DNA from 3 places in the Exiguobacterium sp. s7 genome. Region 1 is predicted to be linked to each of the others. Evidence: riboswitches for the same ligand, from Rfam matches in the RefSeq annotation. Region 1 holds a riboswitch; each other region holds the start of a gene.
The links. A riboswitch is a leader RNA that binds a small molecule or an ion and turns the genes downstream of it on or off. The one in region 1 is predicted to bind S-adenosylmethionine.
Positions count from the first base shown of each region.

Region 1 (7,824 bases):
CTCCGGGGCACGACTCGCCGGTGCCGTCGTCCGTGATCTCATCTTACGCGAGGAGCACGGTTTCCTCCCTGACTATGAGACGCTCGATACGGAAGGGGCGAAACTCATGTATTTGAACTATCCGAGCAATCCGACGGGGGCCGTCGCCACACCAGCCTTCTTTGATGACACCGTTCGGTTCGCCCAGGAGCGGGACTTGATGGTCGTCCATGACTTCGCGTATGGCAGCATCGGGTTTGATGGACACGTCCCGCCGAGCTTCCTGCAGGCGAAAGGGGCGAAAGAAGTCGGGATCGAGGTATATACGATGTCGAAGGCGTTCAACATGTCCGGTTGGCGCGTCGCCTTTGCCATCGGGAACGCGGACATCATCGAGGCGATCAATACGTATCAGGACCACGTCCACGTCAGCGTGTTCTCGGCCATCCAGGCGGCGGCTGTCGCCGCGCTCGAGGCCCCACGCTCCATCCGGGACGATTTGGCCCGACTCTATGAGGCACGGCGTGATCGCCTGATCGATGGGTTGAACCGGGCCGGTTGGGCCGTCGAGCCGCCGGAGGGTTCGTTCTTCGTCTGGGCGAAAGTGCCCGAGGGCGATGCCAAATCGTTCTCGCGTAAGTTATTGTACGAGGCAGGAGTCGCCGTCACACCGGGCTATTTCTTCGGTTCAGAAGGGAACGGATACGTCCGCTTCGGCCTCGTCTCGCCCGAGCCGAAAATCGATGAGGCCGTCGAACGAATCGAGCGGTTGTTTGCCGCCTATGAGGAGGTGCGGGCATGATTCGTCAGGCCGTCCTTGAATATGACCACGCCGATGACGCGCTCGACCGTCTTGATGACTTAGTCGACGGCCGACGTGCCCACGTCCTGCGCGGTCAGAACGGGTACGAAGTCGTGCGGGCCGTCCATCCATCCATCACGGACTATCCGGCCACGACGTTCCGTGGGGAGTGTACGGACAAGGAAGTCGAACGGCTGATTTTTGAAGACGTCGATGTCCTCATCGCCATCGGGGGCGGGAAGCTCGTCGACACGGCCAAACTCGTCGCCTATCAACAGAACGTGCCGCTCATCATCGTCCCGACACTCGCCTCGAACTGTGCGGCGTTCACGCCTCTCAGCGTCGTCTATCGGGAGGACGGGAGCTACGACCGCTACGACATGTTCCGCGTCGTCATCGAACGGGTCATCGTTGACTCGCGGGTCATCTCGCGCTCTCCATATGAATATTTCCGAGCCGGTGTCATCGACACGGTCGCGAAGTTTTACGAGGCCCGTTACTTGAGCGGTGACAGCTCGGTCGACGCGGGCGTCAACACCGGGCTCGTCTTGGCCCAGCAGTGCGGGCGTCTCGTCGAACTTGATTTGAGCGAGCACGCTTTTGAGTCGTATAGTGATGACGTCCGCTTCGCGGTCGATCACGTGCTCGCCATCGGAGGTGCCGTCGGAGGATTTGGTGACGCCGGGACACGGGTCGCCGTGGGCCATGCGGTCCATAACGCTCTCAGTCGCTTCGAGTCGACGCACCGTTTCTTACACGGGGACAAGGTGGGCTTCGGCTTGATCGTCCAAGAGCGGTTGCGGTGCTCGGCCGATACCGCGTATTTGGAGGCTTGGCTAAGCAAGTTCGGTGCCCCGACGACGCTCGAGACGCTCGGGGTCGGGTCGAGCGAGATCCCGGTATTGGTCGACTCCGTCATGACGGAGACCGAGCTGCAACAGTTGCCAAAGCCGCTCGATAAAGACTTTCTGAAAATAACATTTGAAAATTTGCAATTTTCTATTTACAAATAAAAGAATTGAAAGTAAGATGATAACAATTAAATAGACCGATTGCTTATCAAGAGTGGTGGAGGGACTGGCCCTATGAAACCCGGCAACCAGATCATTATGATCATGGTGCTAATTCCAACAGACGGAACGTCTGGGAGATGAGCGTGTCCGACTTTGTCTTGTCGTGCCCGCCACTCTTCATGAGTAGCGGGCTTTCATTTTGGAGGAGGAAAAACAGATGAACATCAAACAGAAAACAGCACTCGTAGGAACTTCACTACTCGCCGCTATCGCACTCTCGGCGTGCGGTCAATCGGACGCGAGCGAATCGCTCAGCACGGAGTCGCTCACGATCGGCGTCACGGGGGGTCCACACCAACAAATCGCCGAAAAAGTGCAAGAACTCGCGGCCGAGGACGGCCTCGAGCTCGACATCAAAGTGTTCAACGACTATAACACCCCGAACACGGCGCTCGCCGAGGGCAGTCTCGACGTGAACAGTTATCAGACGCTCTCATTCCTTGAACTGCAAAAGTCCGACAAAGGCTATAAGATCGACGACGTGTTCAAGACCGTCGCGTTCCCGATGGGTCTTTACTCGGAAAAGTTGACCGACATTGAGGACTTGAAAGAAGGCGACAAGGTCGCCGTCCCGAACGACCCGGCGAACGAGCTGCGCGCACTCCGTCTGTATGAGACAGCGGGCCTCATCACGCTGAAGGAAGGCTTGACGGACAAGGCGACGAAACGCGACATCGCCGAGAACCCGCTCAACCTCGAATTCATCGAGCTCGAGGCGTCTCAGCTCCCGACCCAGCTCCCGGAAGTCGCACTCGCGGCCATCAACACGAACTTCGCGATGGGTGCCGGCCTGTCAATCAACGAGGACGCCTTGTTCCACGAAGACACGGTCGACAACCCGTATCCGAACTACGTCGTCGTCCGTACCGACAACAAGGATGACGAGGTCGTCGCGACGCTCAAGTCGTACTATCACTCGGACGAGGTCCGGACGTTCATCGAAGAGACGTTCGACGGCTCGATCGTCCCGGCGTTTTAAGGAGGGCCTATGATCGCACTTAAAGGAATCACGAAGACGTTCACGGTAAATAAAGGTGCTGTCACCGCACTCGACGACGTCTCGCTCACGATCGAGAAAGGCGAGATCTTCGGCATCATCGGCCGAAGCGGGGCCGGCAAGAGCACGCTCATCCGCATGATCAATCTGCTCGAACGCCCGACGTCGGGCCAGGTCGAGATCGAAGGGCAGGACATCACGAAGCTCGACAAACGTGGGCTCTCAAAACTCCGCCATCGAATCGGAATGATCTTCCAACACTACAACCTGCTCAAGACGGCGACCGTCGAAGAGAACGTCGCCATCCCGCTCCGGCTTGAAGGTCTCGACAAGGCAACGATCCGTGCTCGCGTCGACAAATACCTCGACATCGTCGGCTTGACGGACCATCGGAAACATTATCCCGAGCAACTCTCGGGCGGACAGAAGCAACGTGTCGCCATCGCCCGGGCCCTCGCGCATGAGCCGGACATCCTGCTCAGCGACGAGGCGACGAGCGCGCTCGACCCGGAGACGACCGAGTCGATCCTCGACCTCTTGCTCGACATCAACCGCGAGCTCGGACTGACGATCTTTTTGATCACGCACGAGATGGAAGTCATCGAGCGCATCTGTGACCGGGTCGCGGTCATCGAGGCCGGCCGAATCATCGAGGAAGGGGACGTGCTCGACGTGTTCTCGGACCCGCAGCATGCGACGACACGCAAGTTCTTGAAGACGAACCTCGATGTCCCGAAAGAGGTTGTCGAAGAGTTGAGCACGCACGGGATGCTCGTCAACTTGTCGTTCATCGGTCATCAGAGTGAACAGGCCGTGCTCGCCCAGTTGACGAAACGGTTCGGCTTGCTCCCGAATATCATCGGGGGCGGCATCAAAAAGCTAAAAGGCGGTCTCGTCGGCAATCTGCTCGTCCATTTGGACGGGGATGAGGCCCAGACCGACCAAGCCGTCCGCTTCTTAGAGGCGAGCGGTGTGAAAGTGAAAGAGGTGACGAACCGTGCTTCAGTTTTGGGAAAATTGGGGTGACTTGATTTGGACGGGGACGATCCAGACGCTCACGATGACCGGCATCGCGCTCGTCATCTCGACGTTGATCGGACTGCCGCTCGGGACGCTTCTCGTCTTGACGCGACCGAACGGCCGGCTCGCCAATCGTTATTTCTACGGGGCGTTATCAAGTGTCATCAACGTCGTCCGTTCCATCCCGTTCATCATTCTCTTATTCTTCATCCTCCCGTTCACCCGTTTTATCATGGGCACGACGATTGGCGTCCAAGGCGTGCTGTTGCCGCTCATCGTGTTCACGGCCCCGTATATCGCCCGGCTCATGGAGTCGGCGCTACTCGAGGTCGACCGTGGGGTCGTCGAGGCGTATGAGGCGATGGGCATCTCGACCCGTAAAATCATCTGGTACGTGTTGATCCGGGAGGCCCGCTCTTCAATCGTGCTCGGTTTGACGATCGCGACGATCGGTTTGATCGGGGCGACCGCGATGGCAGGACTCGTCGGGGCCGGAGGACTCGGCGATATCGCTTACCAATACGGGCATCTCCGGTTCGAACCGGAGGTCATGTACGTGACCATCTTCGTCTTGATCCTGCTCGTCCAATCGATTCAATCGTTCGGTAACCGCTTGGCGGCCCGACTCAAGAAGGCATAAGAAAAGAGCTCTGCTTCGGCAGGGCTCTTACTTGTTGTCGAGCAATCGTTTCAATTCGGCGATTCGGTCATGGCGCGGGATGAACGTACGAATCTCTTTCTCGCTGAACCCGATCTGAATCCGATTGTCGTCGACGACGATCGGACTCTTCAAGATTTGGGGGTGCGACGCCACAAAGCTGTACAGCTCACGGAGCGACATCTCGTCAAGTTGGTCCGCCGCTTGTTTGTACACGCTCTTTTGGACGGACAACAGGTCGGTCGTCCCGTTCTCGGTGAGGCGGAGCATGTCTTTGAACTCGGTGAACGACATCCCTTGATCGGTCAATTTTTTCTCGATGAATGGGATGTTCTGTTCGCGTAACCAATCAATCGTCTTACGGGAAGAACTGCAGCTTGTATGTGTGAATACGGTGACCGTCACGGCAACCACTTCTCCTTTACGTAAGTATGGACTTCTCTATTTTCTCTCATTCATACGTTTCGAACGCGAAATATGTTTCAAATCACATATACTTTTTATCGCCATCGGATGATTTGTCGTCAGTCAGTTCGGGTACATGACGAAAGAGACCATAACCGAGGAGGGATTTACATGTTTGATTACACGGTCAAGACAGACCAGACGGTCGAAGCGGTCGTCGAGAAGCTGAAAGCGACGCTCAAGGAAGAAGAGTTCGGAGTGCTCTGGGACTTTGATTTGAGCGAGACGCTCGAAGAGAAAGGCCAAGCGATCGACGGGGACTATCGCATCCTTGAAGTATGTAATCCGAAAGAAGCGAAGAAAGTCATCACGGCACATCGGGAAGGCGGCTATTTCCTGCCTTGTAAGCTCGCTGTCTTCACGAAAGACGGGGCGACCCATGTCGGGATGCCGAAGCCGACGAAACTGATCGAGCTGATTGAGGATGAGTCGCTTCAATCGATCGCCCACGACGTCGAGACGCGACTGACGCGTGCGATTGATCAAGCCGTATAATTGAATGAGCGAACCCGTCCATGAGAGTGGACGGGTTTTTTCCTGTTCCTCCTTAAAGTCATATAATGGTAAAATTGGTACAAATAGATTTTAAGGGGCGGATGATTTGAAAAAGTTAGCCAGTGCACTCGTATTATCCATGGGCTTATTGGCCAGTTGCGGTGGGGAAAAGCCAGACGTCGTGAACTTGTCGTATGTCGATGCGCATTGGACCGTTAACAAGTATGCCGAAGAGAAACTGATTTCCCTTCATTCAGCCGACGAGACACTTCAAGCCTGTACCGGTGACTTGACGACCGAGCTAAAAGGCGACTTGACCGTATTCGATACGATTGTGGCGAACCGCTATCCGATGACGGACACGGGTGAAGAGTATGCGTTCAAGGCCGTATCGTATATGAAAGGAGATGAGAATTATGCCATTTGTCGTGATATGGCATCAAATCGATTCTCAGCGCAAGTGATCGAGTCGTTCCCTGACGATGTGGACGTGAAGACAGGTACACCGATTAATCGCTATCCCGTAGTCGGACCGGCCGACGATTCCGCCAAAACCGCCTTGCGCAATGCGGATGAATTGAATGAGTCAGGCAACCCGATTGAACCGTTCCTCGATACGATTGTCGCCTTCTCCCCGGCTCTGTACGGCGAGATTGAATTGGAGGTCGGAGGAATGCCGAGTCCATATCCGTTGTTCTCGTTCGACCCGTCGATGGCCGGCATGACTGATATCAAATTGGCAATTGGTTATGACAAGCTCACTGAGAAACCGTATTTGCTGCTCATGTTTGCGGATCTTTATTTCTCTGTGACTCCGCTCGAATCGATGATTGACCCGACGACAGAAGGACATACATATGAGGGGTTAACCGTCGAACGTCTCCCGCTTGAGACGGAGCTCGTCCCGGACAAAACTTACCCGCTGTATGAGTTTTCCTATACCCGTGATGGAAAAGTCGTCAATGAGACGATGGCGTTCAACTACCGCACCTCTGATTTATTGTCGACAGCGGAACGAAAGAAGCTCGAGACACAGCTTGAGGAAGACTACATGCCACTTGTGACCGGTCCACTCATTTACCTTCACCAACAACCGTTCAATACAGAATCTCCTTTGTCATACCCTGCACTCTTAAAAGCGGCCGGCAACGAGATGGACGACCTCGTCCAAGCGATCGACTCTGCGGAGCCGACGAACCGTTCAGGCGAGGAGGGTGACTACAGATACTTGACGATTGTCGATGGACACAAAGGTCAAGAGTTCGAGGTGACGTATAAACAGCGATCGAAGAAGCTGGATATCTACGTGACCGACCGATCAACCGAAGAGACATATAAACTGACGAGCGAAGGGGCCGAGACGTTCTTGTCTTACTTCCCTGATTTGAAGAAGAAATGAGTGGAATCAACATGAAGAAACGAGCGTTGATGGCATTGTCACTGTTATGGTTGACGGCAGGCTGCTCGGAAGATGTGGACGTCGTCCGCTATGGCCATATCGAGGAGCACTGGCAAGCCGAACGGGTTACGTTGAACAGTCAAGAGCCTGTAGTGGATGCCGAAACAATTTTGAACCAATGTGAAGACAAGGAACGACTGACCGAACTAGATGGAGAGACGTTTTCAATCCTCGGGATGGCGTATGCGACCCGGGCCCCGCTTATGAATGATGACTATTATGGATATAGTTTTAATGAAGTGACCTATGTCGAGGGGGATACAATCTATGCGCTCTGTAAATCAGACCGGATGGACGGGATGGAAGGGTACCGGGCCGTCGAGCTCGAGGCACGGCCGTCTTTCTTAAAAGACGAAGTTGGCACGGAGATCTCGTTCCTTCCGAACGTCCATGTCGCGACGGAGAACGAGCGGGCCTCGCTACATGAGCCGGACGCCTTCTATGACAATGGACAAGACATGGAACCGTATCCGGTCACACTTATGAGGATTTCGCCTGGATTTAGCGGCACGGTCGAGATTGGGATTGAAGAAGGGGGCTACTTTAACCCATTCTTCCACTTTTTGCCGAACCTTAGACCGTCCGATGTGTTTATCGCATTAGGACGAGATAAGGCCACGAACATGCCTCATCTGCTCCAGTCTTATGGTGGAGACAAGGCTCGCTATTCCTCCTCCATTTTACAAGATGCCGATTTGCTCAACGGGGCTGACAGTTTAACCTTCCGTCGAATCCATAACGGCGGCACGATGGAACCGATGACACCTTATCCGCTATATGACCTCACGATTGACGTGGACGGACAAAACGTAACAAAAACCGTGTCGATGCGCTATCGAACGAGCCCTCTCCTTACAGATCCTGCAGATCTAGACG
Region 1 is NZ_JACSLO010000009.1:26,779-34,602, forward strand. It holds gene KNP79_RS11510 (aminotransferase class I/II-fold pyridoxal phosphate-dependent enzyme) at 1-781, shown strand, start outside; gene KNP79_RS11515 (iron-containing alcohol dehydrogenase) at 778-1,794, shown strand; SAM riboswitch class I at 1,835-1,938, shown strand; gene KNP79_RS11520 (MetQ/NlpA family ABC transporter substrate-binding protein) at 2,012-2,833, shown strand; gene KNP79_RS11525 (methionine ABC transporter ATP-binding protein) at 2,843-3,877, shown strand; gene KNP79_RS11530 (methionine ABC transporter permease) at 3,912-4,511, shown strand; gene KNP79_RS11535 (Spx/MgsR family RNA polymerase-binding regulatory protein) at 4,539-4,934, opposite strand; gene KNP79_RS11540 (DUF302 domain-containing protein) at 5,106-5,489, shown strand; gene KNP79_RS11545 (hypothetical protein) at 5,596-6,888, shown strand; gene KNP79_RS11550 (hypothetical protein) at 6,900-7,824, shown strand, end outside.

Region 2 (7,824 bases), on a different contig from region 1:
CGGGGCGAACGCCTTCATCAACGCGATGATATTGTCTTCCGCCGTAATCGTCCCGTCAAAGTCGCAGAGGATATGGGCCGTCATCGTGACGCCCACGCCTTCAACGCGGTATCGAGCTCGTCCGTCTGCCCTTCGGTTTGACCGAGTACGTGAGCGATGGCTTGTCGGAACGCACGAGCCCCGGCGGCTGCACCGTCCGGATGACCGTGAATGCCACCGCCGGCGTTGATGACGACATCCGTCCCGAAGTCCCGAATGATATCGGCGACGAGTCCCGGATGAATCCCCGCGGACGGGACCGGCAAAATCGGCTTCGACCAATGTGGTTCGGCACTCTGGTCACGAATCACGAACGCCTCGTCGCGCGGTGTCGCAAGTGAGCCGTACGGTGACGGGAAGAGCGTCAAATCGGCCCCGGCGAGGCGAGGGAGTTTACCGAGCAAAAGCGAATGACTGATTGATCCGGTCAAGGCGCCGGCAAAGGCCGGATGTGCCAAGATCGGGACGTGGATATCCGGATCGTTCGCGAGTTCGCGCAGTGCGTCGAGACCGTACGTATAGACGTTGAACAGGAGCGCCGTCGCACCGGCCTCGATGAGACGGAGCGCCTGGTCACGCAGACCGAACACGGGGCCGCTCAGCGTGATGGCGTACAGGACGCGTTTCCCGGTCGCCTCGAAGTGGGCTTGAATGACGTCCGCTCCGATCCGGGCCCGTTCAAGCGACGGGGTGAGCGGGTTGTCGTATAAAATCTCGTCGTCTTTGACGATATCGATGCCACCGGCGAACTGATCGCGGAGTTGCTGCTCGAGAAACGCGAGGTCACGGCCGATGACGCCTTTGAAGATGCTCATGACGAGCGGGCGATCCTGAACGCCGAGCAACTCACGAATCCCGTCGACACCGAACTTGGCGCCTTTGAAATCAGAGGCGAGCGTCTCCGGCAACGTCAAATCGATTAATCGGACCGAATCATCGAGGGACAGTTTCCCGAACGTCGTCGTCAAGATGGATGAAAAGTCAGGGCTGACATTATGTAACGGATAGCGGATTGTGAAGCGGCTCGTCGTGTCCGTATGTGTGGTTGATACGACCTCACCTCGGAACGCCTGTAACTGCTCTTGCTCTAAGTGAGGCAAGTCCGTCCATGTGCCGACGGTCAGCTCGAGGGCGATCTTGTTGGCGACGGTCGCGACCGCGTCCGTCCGTTTGATTTCATATGTGGCAGTGATACTCATATGGTTCCTCCTTCCAGGCAAACAAAAATGACCCCATGCCGAGGCAAGAGGTCATCATAAAAAAATGAACTCTTATCTCTCAGCTTACGCTGCAAGAATTAGCACCGTGCCATCTCTGGTCGGTTGCTGCGACATCATCGGGCTTGTCCCTCCGTCTGCTCTTGATAAGAATGTGATTTGAAGTTGTGAAATTTAATTGAATTTTTGCACAGAATCATCACGTCGTCAATTCCTTTTTTTCCAAAAAAAATATTTTGGAAAGTTGTTTCCATATATGCACAAAAAAAGACGGAGGTGCACCGAGAAAATGACGTTGACAATTGTGACGTCGAGTCCGTAATATTCAGCACATAAGTTCACCGAATCGAATAAACCACTCTTATCGCGAGTTGGCAGAGGGAATTGGCCCGATGACGCCGCAGCAACCGACCACTAGGCACGGTGCTACATCCACCAGACGAATGTCTGACAGATGAGAGGAACAACCAGTTTGGCTGTGCCTCTTTCTCGCGGAGAAAGGGGCTTTTTTTGTGGGCAACGTACAGGAAGGGGAAAACATCATGTCATATCAACCATTTACAGAACAGACCGTCGTCGAGCATGTGAAAACGTTGGGGTTAATCGAAGACGGAGGCATCACGCATTGCGAGGAGATCGGGGACGGCAATTTGAACCTCGTTTTCCGCATCCGACAAGGCGAAACGAGTCTCATCGTCAAACAAGCGCTCCCGTATGCGAAAGTCGTCGGCGAAAGTTGGCCACTCACACTTGAACGGGCGTGGATCGAGCAGTTGGCATTGCGCGAATTCGCCAACGTCGTCCCTCGTTTCGTTCCAATCGTGCTTGGTAGTGACCGCACGCTCGCCTACACGATTTTAGAGGACCTGTCAGATTTTGAGATCGTTCGGACAGGCTATTTGGAAGGGAAAACGTATCCTGAACTGGCCCGCCATGTTGGTGAATTTTTAGGCGAGACGCTGTTCGCGACGTCGGATTACGCGGCCGGACCGATTGCGAAGAAGCGGATTGAACGTGACTATTACAACCCAGAACTGTGTGACATCACCGAGAAACTCATCTTCACCGACCCGTTCAAAGACGCGGAGTCGAACAACATCGAGACGGCGCTGCGAGAAGATGTCGAACGCCTTTGGCAAGACCAAGCGCTCAAAGTCGAGGTGACGAAACTGAAAGTCGGCTTTGTCACGAAACATGAGGCACTCCTACACGGCGACCTACATACGGGGAGCATCTTCGCGACTCAACAAGAAACGAAGATTATCGATCCAGAGTTCGCGTTTTACGGACCGTTCGGCTTCGACCTCGGCCAAATCATCGCCCATTTGACGCTGTCGACGTTCCATGACCCGCTCAAACGCTTCGAGCGTTTCACGGACGTCTTGACGGTGTGGGAGACGTTTGAGAAGACGTTTCGGGCCAATTTTGAACGCGCCGTCGAGCCGTTCAACACGGACGGTTTCGTCGACGAGTTGTTGCGGACGATTTTCAGCGACACGATCGGCTACGCCGGTTGCGAACTCATTCGCCGTGCCGTCGGACTGGCCGGTGTCGCCGATCTCGAGACGTTGCCGGAAGCGACGCGGCTCGAACGAAAACGTGACGCGCTCTCCCTCGGGACGGCGCTCATTAAAGAACGCCACAGCGTCGAATCGATTGACGACTTGGTGACACTCCTGTCGGGGGTGCGCGTATGACGGTCCAAAACATCCGTTTCCATTCACAGACAGACGAACTCATCGTATTGGATCAGACGTTGTTGCCGCATGAAGAGCGGTACGTGACGATTGAGACGCTCGAACAGGCCGAACATGCCATCGAGACGCTCCAAGTCCGCGGCGCCCCGGCCATCGCATACTTCGGGGCGTTCGTCCTCGCCAAAGAGGCGGGCCGGTTAGTCGACGATCCGGACTTTACGCGTCGGCTCGACCTCGTCGGACGCCGCTTGATCGCGACCCGGCCGACGGCGGTCAATCTGCAAAACGTGATCGAATCGCTCCTTGATTTAAATGTCGGGGACGACTTCGAGGCGATTGCCGAGGAAATCAAACGCCGCGCCATCGCTTTGTACGACCGGGACGTCGATACGTACCGGGCCATCGGCGAGCATGCACTGACGGTGTTGCCGGCCGGGGGGAACGTGTTGACGATTTGCAACGCCGGTGCCATCGCGACATCGCGTTATGGGACGGCGCTCGCCCCGTTTTACGTTGGAAAAGAACGCGGTGTATCCTTCAACGTCTTCGCCTGTGAGACGCGGCCGCTCCTGCAAGGGGCACGCCTCACCGTCTGGGAGCTCGACCGGGCCGATATCGACGTGACGCTCATCACTGACAATATGGCGGCTTGGACGATTCAGTCGAAACGAGTCGATGCCATCATCGTCGGAGCCGACCGCATCACACGGACGGGGCACGTCGCCAATAAAATCGGGACGTTGCAGCTCGCCGTCCTCGCCAAGCATTACGGCATTCCGTTCTACGTCGCTGCGCCGCATTCGACGTTCGATTTGACGGCGGATGACACGATTGAAATCGAGGAGCGGAACCCGTCAGAAGTCACACATATCGGTGGTCAACCGACGGCGCCCGTCGGCATCACCGTCTTCAATCCGGCGTTCGACGTCACGACGCCCGATCTCATCACCGGACTCATCACCGAGGCGGGTGTGTTCGAACCGACAGAGGCCGCCATCACACATCATGTAGGGGGAACGATTCATGTCTAAAAAACTCTTGATTTTGTTATTCACATTCGTCTTGGCGCTCGTCGGTTGCACGAACGAGCAAGCGGCCCCATCGAAGCCGGCCGAGAAGACGGCAGAGACGAAACCCGTCTCGGTCTCGAACGGGACGTTGCCAAAAGATATCGACGTCGCCCTCATCATGCAGATGTCGATCGGGACGTTCTCGTCGCAGTATATCAATGGGGTGACGGAACAAGTCGAATCGTTCGGCGGCAACGTGAAAGTGTACAACGCCGACAACGATCTGTCGAAGATGGCGAGTTACGTCGACACGGCGACGACGCAAGGCGTCGATGTCATCTTGATTGACCATGGCCGCGCCGATGCATTGAAAGAACCGGTCCAACGCGCACTCGACAAAGGCATCAAAGTCGTCGCGTTCGACAATGATTTGACGAACGACGGGGTGACGGTCATCGACCAGGACGACTATTCGCTCGCTTGGCGTTCGCTCAAGGCACTGGCCGAAGATTTGGACGGCGAAGGCAAAATCGTCACGATTTGGGTCGGTGGCTTCACACCGATGGAACGACGCCACACGATTTATGATGCGTTCTTGAAACGCTACCCGGGCATCACGGAAGTCGCCAAGTTCGGTTCGGCGACGAACAATACGGCGCTCGACACACAGAGCCAGATGGAAGCGATCTTGAAGAAGTATCCGGAAGGCGAGATTGATGCCGTATTCGCGATGTGGGACGAGTTCGCCAAAGGGGCGAGCCGTGCCATCAAACAGGCCGGACGCGATGAAATCGCCGTCTATGGCATCGATTTGAGTGACGAAGACCTTCAACTCATGCAAGAGGACGGCAGCCCGTGGAAAGTGACGGCGGCGACGGATCCGGCTGAAATCGGACGGATCCAAGTCCGTTACGCGTATCAAAAACTGGCGGGTGAAGAGACGCCGTCGATTCATTCAGTCGATCCGTATCTCGTCGACCGTGACGTCTTGCCGGACGAAAAAGTGACGATGGACGACCTCGGCCAATACGTCCCGAACTGGGGCGCGTCAGACGCGGCCTGGTCGGACTGGATGAAAGGGACGGACTGATGTTACGGCTGGAACGCGTCACGAAACGTTATGGCGACGTCACCGTGCTCGACGATGTCAACTTCACGCTCCGACGTGGCGAGATTCATGGCTTGCTTGGATTGAACGGGGCCGGAAAGAGCACGCTCGTGAAGCTGTTGAGTGGCGCCATCACCCCCACATCCGGGACGATCGAACTCGATGAGACACCGGTCACATTCACACCGGCCGAGGCGATACGCCGCGGGGTCATCACGGTGTCGCAAGAAGTCGATGACGCCCTCTATCTCGATTTACCGATTTATGAAAACGTCGTGCCGTGGCAGGCGGTCGAACGGATTCGTCCTCGTGAGCTAAAACAGCGAGCGGCCACCTACTTGGAGCGCGTCGGACTGGATCTTAATGTGACCGAACCGGTCGGGCGTTTCCCGCTCAGTGTCAAGCAACGTGTCTTGATTGCCCGTTCGCTCGCGAGTGATGCGGCCTACCTCTTGCTCGACGAACCGACGGCCGCCTTGTCGACGGATGATGCGGCGGCACTGCTCACATTACTGCAGTCGCTCGCAGCAGAGGACGTCGGCATTCTTCTCATCACGCACCGGTCGGACGAACTGTCGCGCGTCACCACGACGACGACGTTCCTCCGGGATGGGCGCATCGCTTACGAAGGGCCGTTTCAGGCGTTGTCAGAACGGGATATCCATACGTATTTGAGCGGATCCGACATGGCAGAGGCGGTAGCGAAAGCCGTTCCTGAAACCGAGATCCGGATTCAGGCAGAGCTCACGTTACCGACGTTCGGGACGAGGCTTTCGTTCACGGCGTATAAAGGCGAAGTCGTCGGCATCGGAGGCGTCACCGGGAGCGGGAAGACGGAGTTGATCGAGGCGCTATTCGGTCTCTCTGGTGTCGAACAACAAGTGACGTTGGACGGGAAACCGCTCAAGATTCGTGAACCGCGTCAGGCGGTCCGGTCCGGGTTTGCCCTCGTACCGGAAGAACGCCGGAAACAGGGGCTTTTCCTCGACGATTCGATTGAACGGAACGTCCTCGCGATTGAAGGGAAGGCGAACGCGATCACACGCGTATTGGCCTCGCTGCGAGTGAAATACGACCAGGTCGGGCAACCGGTCCGGGAGCTGAGCGGGGGGAATCAACAAAAAGTTGTCCTCAGCAAATGGCTTCTCGAGGACCGGGACATCTATTTGCTCGACGAACCGACGAAAGGCGTCGACGTGACGGCGAAACGGGATATTTATGAACTCGTCATCCGCCTCGCGAAAAGTGGAAAGACTGTCATCTTTACGTCGAGTGAACCGCATGAACTAGAATTGATCGCCAACCGGACGCTTTGGCTCGACCGCGGCCGTTGGCAACAGAAAGGAGGCGTCTAACATGGCCCAACTCGTCATCAAACAGCGCACGAAACGCTTCAGCGGCATCGGTCAATACGGGACGTTGTTCGCGATTCTCGCACTGATCGCCGTCTTCGGCGTGACGAACGACCAGTTTTTGACGTACGCGAACTTCAGCGACATCATCAAGTCCGTATCGATCGTCTCGCTGCTCGCCCTCGGGGTGACCTTCTCGCTCATCGTCGGCGGATTCGACTTATCGGTCGGCTCGACGGCGAGCCTCGCGACAATCGGGGCGGCGTCGAGTCTCGTGTTACATAGTCAAGAACTGCTCGTCGCTTTGCTCGTCCCGATTGCCCTCGGCGTGCTCGTCGGGCTGTTGAACGCGCTCGTGACGATCAAGTTCCGGTTACCGGATTTGCTCGCGACGCTGGCCATCATGTACGTCATCAACGGGGTCCAATTGACGTATACGAAAGGTTTTTCAATCTACGACAACATGCCGATTGAAGGAGGGACGGCACCGGGACGATTCATCCCGTCGTTCCTCTTCATCGGCCAAGGCTCGATCGGTCCCGTTCCATTCGTTGCCATCTTGATGATTCTCTTCTTCGCCGGAGCCCATCTATTTTTGACGTATTCGAAGACGGGACGCGAGTTTTATTACGTCGGCTCGAACGTCGAGGCGGCCCGCCGCTCCGGCATCGCCGTCACACGGATCAAACTGTACGCGTACGTGTTGAGCGGTCTGTTCGCGGCCATCGGCGGCATCATTTTGGCGTCGCGCATCGGTACCGGACAAGTATCGGCCGGAGCACCGCTCCTCATGGACGCCGTCGCGGCCGCCTATATCGGCTACGCCGTCTTCGGGACCGGGCGACCGAACGTCGTCGGTACGTTGATCGGTGCCATCTTGATTGGGATTTTGCTGAACGGACTGACGATGTGGGACGTGCCGTATTACGCCCAAGACATCGTCAAAGGGGTGATTTTGATTGCGGCGCTCGGCTTGTCATACATCCAAAAGAAACAGCTCACATAGGAAAAGTCCTCAGAACGGTTGGTTCTGAGGACTTTCTTGACGTTCCATTTGGATGAAAGTGAACGTGCTCCCGTTCGTCGGTTGTGGAAACGAACCGGTCTGCGTGAACCCGCACGACTCATAGACACGGATTGCCCGCACGTTGAAGGCGGCGACGGACAAGGTGATGCGATGAGGTGAGTACGTCGCTTTGACGAAGTCGAGAATCGATGTGACGAACGCTCGTCCGCTCCCGTTCCCGGTCAAATCGGGCTTCATGCCGAGCCCGATATCGACCGTCTCGGCATCCGCTTGCGCGACGCTCACGAAGCCGACCAATTCCTCGTCTGAGGTGATGGCGAACACCGACTGTTCGCGCTGTTCGACGTCTAAAAATTCGGCCAAATCGTCCTGGT
Region 2 is NZ_JACSLO010000017.1:7,499-15,322, forward strand. It holds gene KNP79_RS14350 (2-hydroxy-3-keto-5-methylthiopentenyl-1-phosphate phosphatase) at 1-84, opposite strand, end outside; gene KNP79_RS14355 (2,3-diketo-5-methylthiopentyl-1-phosphate enolase) at 81-1,238, opposite strand; SAM riboswitch class I at 1,308-1,409, opposite strand; SAM riboswitch class I at 1,615-1,717, shown strand; gene mtnK (S-methyl-5-thioribose kinase) at 1,799-2,953, shown strand; gene mtnA (S-methyl-5-thioribose-1-phosphate isomerase) at 2,950-3,984, shown strand; gene KNP79_RS14370 (sugar ABC transporter substrate-binding protein) at 3,977-5,053, shown strand; gene KNP79_RS14375 (sugar ABC transporter ATP-binding protein) at 5,053-6,426, shown strand; gene KNP79_RS14380 (ABC transporter permease) at 6,428-7,429, shown strand; gene KNP79_RS14385 (GNAT family N-acetyltransferase) at 7,439-7,824, opposite strand, start outside.
Region 2: another riboswitch for S-adenosylmethionine. It lies ahead of KNP79_RS14355 (2,3-diketo-5-methylthiopentyl-1-phosphate enolase); the one in region 1 lies ahead of KNP79_RS11520 (MetQ/NlpA family ABC transporter substrate-binding protein).

Region 3 (7,824 bases), on a different contig from region 1:
CGGTCTTATGAGAACGTGACGACCTCGTTCCCCGGAAGTGTGTCCCGGAGCGTCGACCAATCCAGCGCCATCTCCTCATCTGTCAGCAGACAGTGATCGAGCTCTTGTTCGATGATGGCTCGATCCATCCGCTGCCCAATCAAGACGAGCTCCGTCTGTCGGTCCCCGTACGGTTCGACATAGTCGGCGGCGAGTTCCGGTTCGGCCGCGAACATGTGACGGCGCTCTTCTTCCGGAAGCGTCGCGAGCCAGCGTCCGGCATGTTCGAGCGTCGAGGCGTAACCCGCTTGTGAAAACAGACAGGCGAGGTCGTTCCGTGAAGCGATCCATAAAAACCCTTTCGCACGGACGATTTCTTCCGGAAACGTCTCAATCCAGGCATGGAGACGCTCCGGGTGGAACGGCCGACGCCGACGGTAGACGAATGAGCTGATGCCATACTCTTCCGTCTCCGGCGTGTGCACATCTGTCTCAAGTTCTTGAATCCACCCGGCCGCATGCATCGCCTGTTCGAAATCGAACAAATTGACATCCAACAGCTCGGTCAATTCCACGTTCGCATGGACAGACGTCAACAGCTTCGCGGTTGGGTTGAGCGCCTTCAACAGTCCGGTCATCTCGCCGAGTTCGGTCTCGGTCACGCGATCCGCCTTGTTCAAGACGATGATATCGGCGAATTCGACTTGGTCGACGAGCAGGTCGACGACTTCGCGGACGTCCGTCGCCTCGATCGCCTGCTTGCGTTCATGGAGCGACTCGCCCGAGTTGAAATCTTTTAAGAACCGAAACGCATCGACGACGGTCACCATCGCATCAATATAGACTCGGCTCGTCAAATCGATGCCGAGGGCGTCATCGGCATATGTAAACGTTTGGGCGACCGGGATCGGCTCTGAGATACCGGACGACTCGATGATGATTCCGTCGAGGTCCCGGTCGTTCGCAAGCTCTGCTACCGCCTCGAGCAGGTCCTCACGGAGCGTGCAACAGATGCAGCCGTTCGATAGTTCGACCAACTTTTCGTCCGTCCTTGAAAAACCGCCCTGTTCAATCAATCGCTCATCGATATTCAACTCGCTCATGTCGTTGACGATGACGGCGTATTTCTTGCCCGTCCGATTGTTCAATATGTGGTTCAATAGTGTCGTCTTACCGCTTCCTAAATAACCGGACAGCACGGTGATCGGGATTCGTCTCATTCTACCCACTCCTAAATCGTAATGATTACTTTTTAGATAATGACGGGTCGGTGACGTCTTGTCAAGAAAAAAACACGCCCGTTTCCGGACGTGTTCTCCTGCCTATTCCTCTAACGCCTTGCGTTCGGCCTCTGAGCGTGGATAGGCGTTCGCCTGCCATTCGGCTCGATAAATCGAGTCGAGCTGGGTCAGACCGACCTCATCCGCGTCCTTGTCGGCATCCACACTCGGCGTCTCATCCCACCGCGGATTCAAATACGTATGATCGTCTTCCCGGTTTGCCTCCAACAGCTTTTGAATCCCGACCCGGGCGACCGCCGCGAGCGCCAAACCGATTCCCGCACGAACGAGCAATCGTTTTACCATCTTCGTACCTCCTTATCGACCAAACCGATAGAGCGGCATCCCTTTCACATCTGTATCAATTTTAAAGACCGACCCTGCGTCCGGATGGGCCTCGAGCGCCGCGTCATCCATTCCTTCGCGCGCCGTCGTGATCGCAAGTTGTTTCAAGTCATCACTGACGAAACAGCATGACGTGACGTTCGGGGCCGGCACGAGCACCTCGAGCACTTTTTCACCCGTCTTCGGGTTCCAGCGCGAGACGCGTCCGCCCGCGAAGTGGGCAATCCATAAAAAGCCGTCCTCATCGGATGTCATGCCGTCCGGGAATCCTTCCTCATCTTTGAAATCGATGACGACTTCCCCATCCCCGAGTGTTCCTGTTTTCAAGTCGAACGGGTATTTGCGGACCGTCTCGGTCGGTGTATCGATATGGTAGAATGTCGAGTGGTCCGGAGACCATGTCAGACCGTTCGACAGCGTCAGTTCACTGAGCATGACCTCGGTCGTGCCGTCACGGTTCAAGCGATAGAGCGTCGCCTCGTTCTCCTCGTCGTTGAGATGAAGCGTCCCGGCAAAGATTCGTCCGTACGGGTCGGCCTTTCCGTCGTTGAAGCGAAGATCCCCTTCCGGGTCATCGAGTTCGACGAGTTTATCGAGTCGCTTCGATCCCTCGTCCCATTCATAAATGCCGTCTTTCAAGCCGACGACGACGCCGTCTGTCACTTTCGGGACCGCAAACCCGATCTGTTGTCCCATATCGAACGATGACAGCTCGTCTTCCTTTTCGTCGTACCACCAAAGTGTGTGTCCTTCGATGTCGACCCAATAGAACCGTTTCAGTTCAGCATCCCAACACGGGCCTTCCCCAAGTGTATTTCTGACTCGAATCCATAACGCAGCGTTTACTGTCTCCATTGAATTGCCTCCACTCTCTACATTGATTTCAACTGACTATTCCCTGAGCGGACGAGGTCTATTCAAGATTTTTCAAAATCGTTCCGCAGAGTTAGGGGCGATGTCCGTCTTTCCTTCACCGGAGCGGCTCTATGAAAAAAAACTCCTTGAATCATTCGATTCAAGGAGTCCACTTATTTCGCACCTTCGACGTTCATATGTTTACTGCGCAACTGGCCGCATGCCGCATCGATGTCAGTCCCGTGCTCAAGGCGGACACCGGTGTTGATGCCACGCTTCTTCAAGACATCATAGAACGCCATGATGTCCTCCGAGGTACTGCGCTCGTATTGGATATGCTCGTTGACCGGGTTATACGGGATCAAGTTGACGTACGACTTGTCCTTAATATCGTCGATGAGCGCCGCCAATTCCTCGGCGTGCTCCGGTAAATCGTTCACTTTCGACAGGAGAATATATTCGAACGTGATTCGTTTGTTCGTCTTCTCGACGTAATACCGGATGGCCGGCATGAGCTTGTCGAGCGGGAACGCCCGGTTGATTTTCATGATTTGCGTCCGCAGCGCGTCGTTCGGCGCATGGAGCGACAGCGCCAAGTTGATGCGCAAATCGAGGTCCGCGAACTTGTAAATCTTGTCGGCGAGTCCGCTCGTCGAGACGTTGATTTTACGCGGCGCGATCGCGAGACCGCGCTCGTCCTTGACGACACGCAAGAAGTCGACCAAGTTGTCAAAGTTATCGAACGGTTCGCCGATCCCCATGACGACGATATGGCTGACCCGGGCCCCTTCGCCGACTTCGTCCAAGTAGTGTTGAACGGTCATGATTTGTTCGACGACTTCGCCCGCCGTCAAATCACGTGTCTTCTTCAAGAGACCGCTCGCACAGAAGCTGCAGCCGATATTGCACCCGACCTGCGTCGTCACACAGACCGAACGGCCGTACTTATGTCGCATGAGCACAGTCTCGATATAGTGCCCGTCGTGTAGTTTAAGTAAAAATTTGACCGTCCCGTCGCCCGCCTCTTGTTTGACGAACAGGTCTTGCGTCGAGATGACGTATTCGGCGGCGATCGCCTCACGCACCTCGGCCCGTACCGAGATGTCCTCGATTTGTTTCACTCGGTCGATGTAGAGCGAGTCCCAAATTTGTCTCGCATGGAAGGCGCTGTATCCCCAAGAGACACACGCTTCTGTCAGCTGATCGAACGTCAGCCCGTATATAGATGGTTTCATTGCTATCTGTCCTTTCTTCAATCCGCATACGTACCATTGTAGCGGACGTGGACGACGGGTGCAACGTTCTTATAACGGTGGAACGGGACGCGAAATATGCCGCTCGAACGCATACGCCAGACGGATCAAGTCACGTTCGGCATAACTCGTCCCGGTGAACGACAGGCCGAACGGCGCCCCGCTCGCTTTCAAGCGATATGGGATCGTGATGGTCGGATGCCCGGCTTTTGCCGCCATGTCATAGTTCAAATCGTGAGGCAAGACGAGCGCGTGCAACTGCTGTTCGTTTAATAGGCGGTCGAGTCCGTCCGTCTTGGCGTCACGCACGTCATCGAGCCGGCGCGTCAAATAGGCCGCCTCGATGAGACGTCCCGACAATCTTTCCGCTTTCTCGAACGTCTTTTGTCCGTGCGGGATCGTCTCAGGATGTCTGTTGTTCCAGTCCATCAAATCCGACAACGTCTCGTACGGGAGCGTCGTCGTGGCCAGGTACGCCTCGATCCCGAGTTTGAACTCGTGGTACAAAATATCGCCTTGGTCGAGTGTATCATGGGCGGGCAGTTCGACTTCGACAAGGTCGATGCCGCTCTGTTTCAACAGCTCGGTCGTCTCACCGTATAATGCTTGTTCTTCTGCTGATAAATCAGCTTTGACGATCCCGACACGCATCCCGACCGCTTGGCGCTCGTCGAGGCACGTCCGATACGGCGGGCCGGCCGGGAGGTTGAGTGTCGCCGGGTCCGCCGGGTCTTCCCCTACCATCGCCTCAAGTGCCCTTACCGCGTCTTCGAGCGTTCGTGCCATCGGTCCCGCCGTGTCTTGCGACCGCGAAATCGGGATGATGCCACTCCGACTGATGAGGCCGACGGTCGGTTTGATGCCGACGATGCCATTGTGCACGCTCGGATGGATGATGGAGCCGCTCGTCTCGCTACCGACAGCGAGCAGTGTCAGGTTCGCTGCGACCGCAGAGGCCGAACCTGAGCTCGAACCTCCGACATCGAGCTTATCCCCATATGGATTGAGCGTCTGCCCACCGACACCGCTCCAGCCGTTCGGCATGCCCTCGGTCAAAAAGTTGGCCCATTCGGACAAGTTCGCTTTCCCGAGGATGATGGCCCCGCTCGCTCGCAGGTTTTGGACGAGATGGGCGTCCCGGCCTGCGAAGTGATGTTCGAGGGCGACGGCCCCGGCCGTCGTCTTCATGAGTCCGGCTGTCTCGACATTGTCTTTGATCAGCACCGGGATGCCGAGTAGCGGCAAGCGTAGCCCGCGACGAAACGCCCGGTCAGCCGACTCGGCCTCGAACAACGCGTCCGGGTTCACTTGAATGACCGCCTTCAGTTTGTCGTTGAACTGGGCGATCCGGGTCAAATAGTAGGCCGTCACGTCACGTGCCGTAAACGTTCCTTCTTTATATCCGCGATGGGCAGATTCGATATCGAGTTCCATAAAATCAAATGTGTCAGTCATATTGATTCCTCCTTTGGTCACTCGATGGTATTCGCTATCGACATTTGATTTCCTGTTTTCGTTCGCCAACGAATGTGTAACTTGGTACACTGAAAGAAAAGGGAGGTTACTATGAACCGTTCGTACGTACTCGTCTTATTGTCCGTCTTTGCCTTGTTCTTCTTACAGTTATATGCCGGGGACGCCCCGTATACGCTACCGCTCTCCATCGTGCTCGTCATCCTGATCCTCGGTGCCACCTTGCTCCAACTACGGCGCAAGCCAAACCGTTGACGCCGCTTCAAATCTGATGGTATGATGCTGTCACCAACTACATATCGATATCTTGAGTGAACGAGAGACCTGGCTCTATGACTTCACAGCAACCTGCTACGGCAAGGTGCTACTACCAGCAAGGCGATTGCCTTGGCCGATATGACAGAGCGCTCATGTCGATGACATGGGCGCTTTTTTTGGGAATGAAGATGAGGGGGACAAGATAATGGAGAAAGCAACATTCGCAGGCGGCTGTTTTTGGTGCATGGTGACGCCGTTCGAGGAACAACCCGGCATCGAGTCGATCGTATCAGGTTATACGGGAGGTCACGTCGACGATCCGACGTATGAACAAGTGAAGACAGGGACGACCGGACACTATGAGGTCGTCGAGATCACGTTCGACCCGACGCTGTTCGCTTATGAGCGACTGCTCGAACTGTATTGGATTCAGACCGATCCGACCGATGACGGCGGTCAATTCCAAGACCGAGGCAGTCAATATGCGCCGGCCATCTTCTATCATACGGAAGAACAACGTGTGAAAGCAGAGCAGAGTCGCGACGCGCTCGCGGCGAGCGGACGTTTCCAACAGCCGATCGTCACGAAGATCTTACCGGCTGACACGTTCTATCCGGCCGAGGAGTACCATCAAGACTTCCATAAAAAAAATCCGGCCCATTATAAAGAGGACCGGAAAAAATCTGGGCGTGACGCATTCATCGAACAAGCCTGGTAAGCGAAAGACGGGTCGTCTGACCCGTCTTTTAGCTTTTAGCGATTCCGAGCATGAATCCGGCCACGACGATGAGGCCGATACCCATAAAGACGAAGACACGTTCTTTCGTCGTCTTCTCTTCTTTTAATAGATAGATCCCGCCGAGCGTCGCCACGACGACGTTCAATTGCGACAAGGCGAATGACGTCGCGATTCCAACTTCACCGCTCGACACGAACAGCCCGAAGTTCCCGATCCCCCAGGCGATCCCGGCCAAGATGTTTTTGAACGTCTTCGGATCGAACTTCTTCACATCTTTCTCACGCAGGCTGAACAACAGCGCCGCGACGAACATCCCGACCGACTGTGGCAAGATCGCCGTGATCCCGTCGACCTCGAAATAGTTCGTCAGGACGGCGTACGTCACGTAACCGATACTCGACACGAGCAGAACGAGCAAGCCTTTCTTCAAGGCGCCGCTGCTGTCGCCGTCTTTGTTCTGCTGATACGACGTCAACGCAGCCCCAATCACGATGAGAACGAGCGCCGAAAATCCGAGCCATAGTTCGGTCGTCGTTTTCCAGTCTCCGAGGACGATGACACCGAACAACGATGTACCGAGAAGCTGCATGCCGGTGCTGATCGGCATCGCCTTCGAGACACTTAAAATTTGAAACGATTGGAACTGTAAATATTGTCCGAGTGCCCAAAACGCGCCGGAGATGAATCCGGTCACGATTGCGAGCGTCGTGAACCCGGGATTGAACACGAGTGCGATAATGACCGCCATCACCATCGCCCCGATTGTCGTCCCGATCAACTGTTGAATCGGCTTCCCGCCGACCTTTGAGACGATGAGCGGGATGCTCCCCCACATCAAGGCAGGTAAGAGTGCGAGTAAAATCATTTCCATACATGACACCTGCTTTCGTAATATAACATCATTTGTGATTTTCCCACGTTCAGTGCTGATTAAACTTTGTTCAAAAAAATTAAAAATAGCCATTGCCAAATGTTTTACTAGGATGATATAATAATTTTCGAACGGGGCATTAGCTCAGCTGGGAGAGCGCCACGCTGGCAGCGTGGAGGTCAGCGGTTCGAGCCCGCTATGCTCCATTATTGAAGTCACCACTCATTTGAGGGGTGACTTTTTTTGCGTCGCCGCTCGGTTTAACTCATCCGCTAGCGGGTAATGATTGTAAGACATCATTATTCTAAAGGGGGACTTATCATGGACCGAGCCTCTGTCGAAGAGACCATTTTAGCCGTCATCGACTGTATGCGGGCAAGCAATCATTGTTTCTCAAAATGCTTACAAGAAGAAGATTTGTTGATGGTCGCCGAGTGTATCCGGCTGACGAAAGAATGTTCGGAAGTGTGTGCACTCGCCTTGAACGCGCTCGAGACCGATTCGGCTTTCACCAAACCGATTGGTGCACTCTGCGCCCAGGTGTGTGACACGTGCGCCGTCGAATGTGGCCGCCACTTGCACGACCATTGCCAACGCTGTGCCGAAGCATGTCTCCGCTGTGCCGAAGCATGCCGCAACCTCGTGGCCGCATAATCGCTTTTTAGTCTAACGATATGTTAGACTTTTTTTATACTTGTTTTTACGAGAAAGGGATTAATTATGCCACATTCAATTCTTGCCATCGACGTCGAGACGGCGAACCGCGATAGT
Region 3 is NZ_JACSLO010000002.1:464,856-472,679, reverse strand. It holds gene KNP79_RS04985 (GTP-binding protein) at 6-1,199, opposite strand; gene KNP79_RS04980 (hypothetical protein) at 1,302-1,565, opposite strand; gene KNP79_RS04975 (SMP-30/gluconolactonase/LRE family protein) at 1,578-2,459, opposite strand; gene rlmN (dual-specificity RNA methyltransferase RlmN) at 2,633-3,694, opposite strand; gene KNP79_RS04965 (amidase family protein) at 3,764-5,167, opposite strand; gene KNP79_RS04960 (hypothetical protein) at 5,279-5,440, shown strand; SAM riboswitch class I at 5,485-5,585, shown strand; gene msrA (peptide-methionine (S)-S-oxide reductase MsrA) at 5,649-6,161, shown strand; gene KNP79_RS04950 (GRP family sugar transporter) at 6,190-7,053, opposite strand; tRNA gene KNP79_RS04945 (tRNA-Ala) at 7,187-7,259, shown strand; gene KNP79_RS04940 (four-helix bundle copper-binding protein) at 7,375-7,707, shown strand; gene KNP79_RS04935 (3'-5' exonuclease) at 7,774-7,824, shown strand, end outside.
Region 3: another riboswitch for S-adenosylmethionine. It lies ahead of msrA (peptide-methionine (S)-S-oxide reductase MsrA); the one in region 1 lies ahead of KNP79_RS11520 (MetQ/NlpA family ABC transporter substrate-binding protein).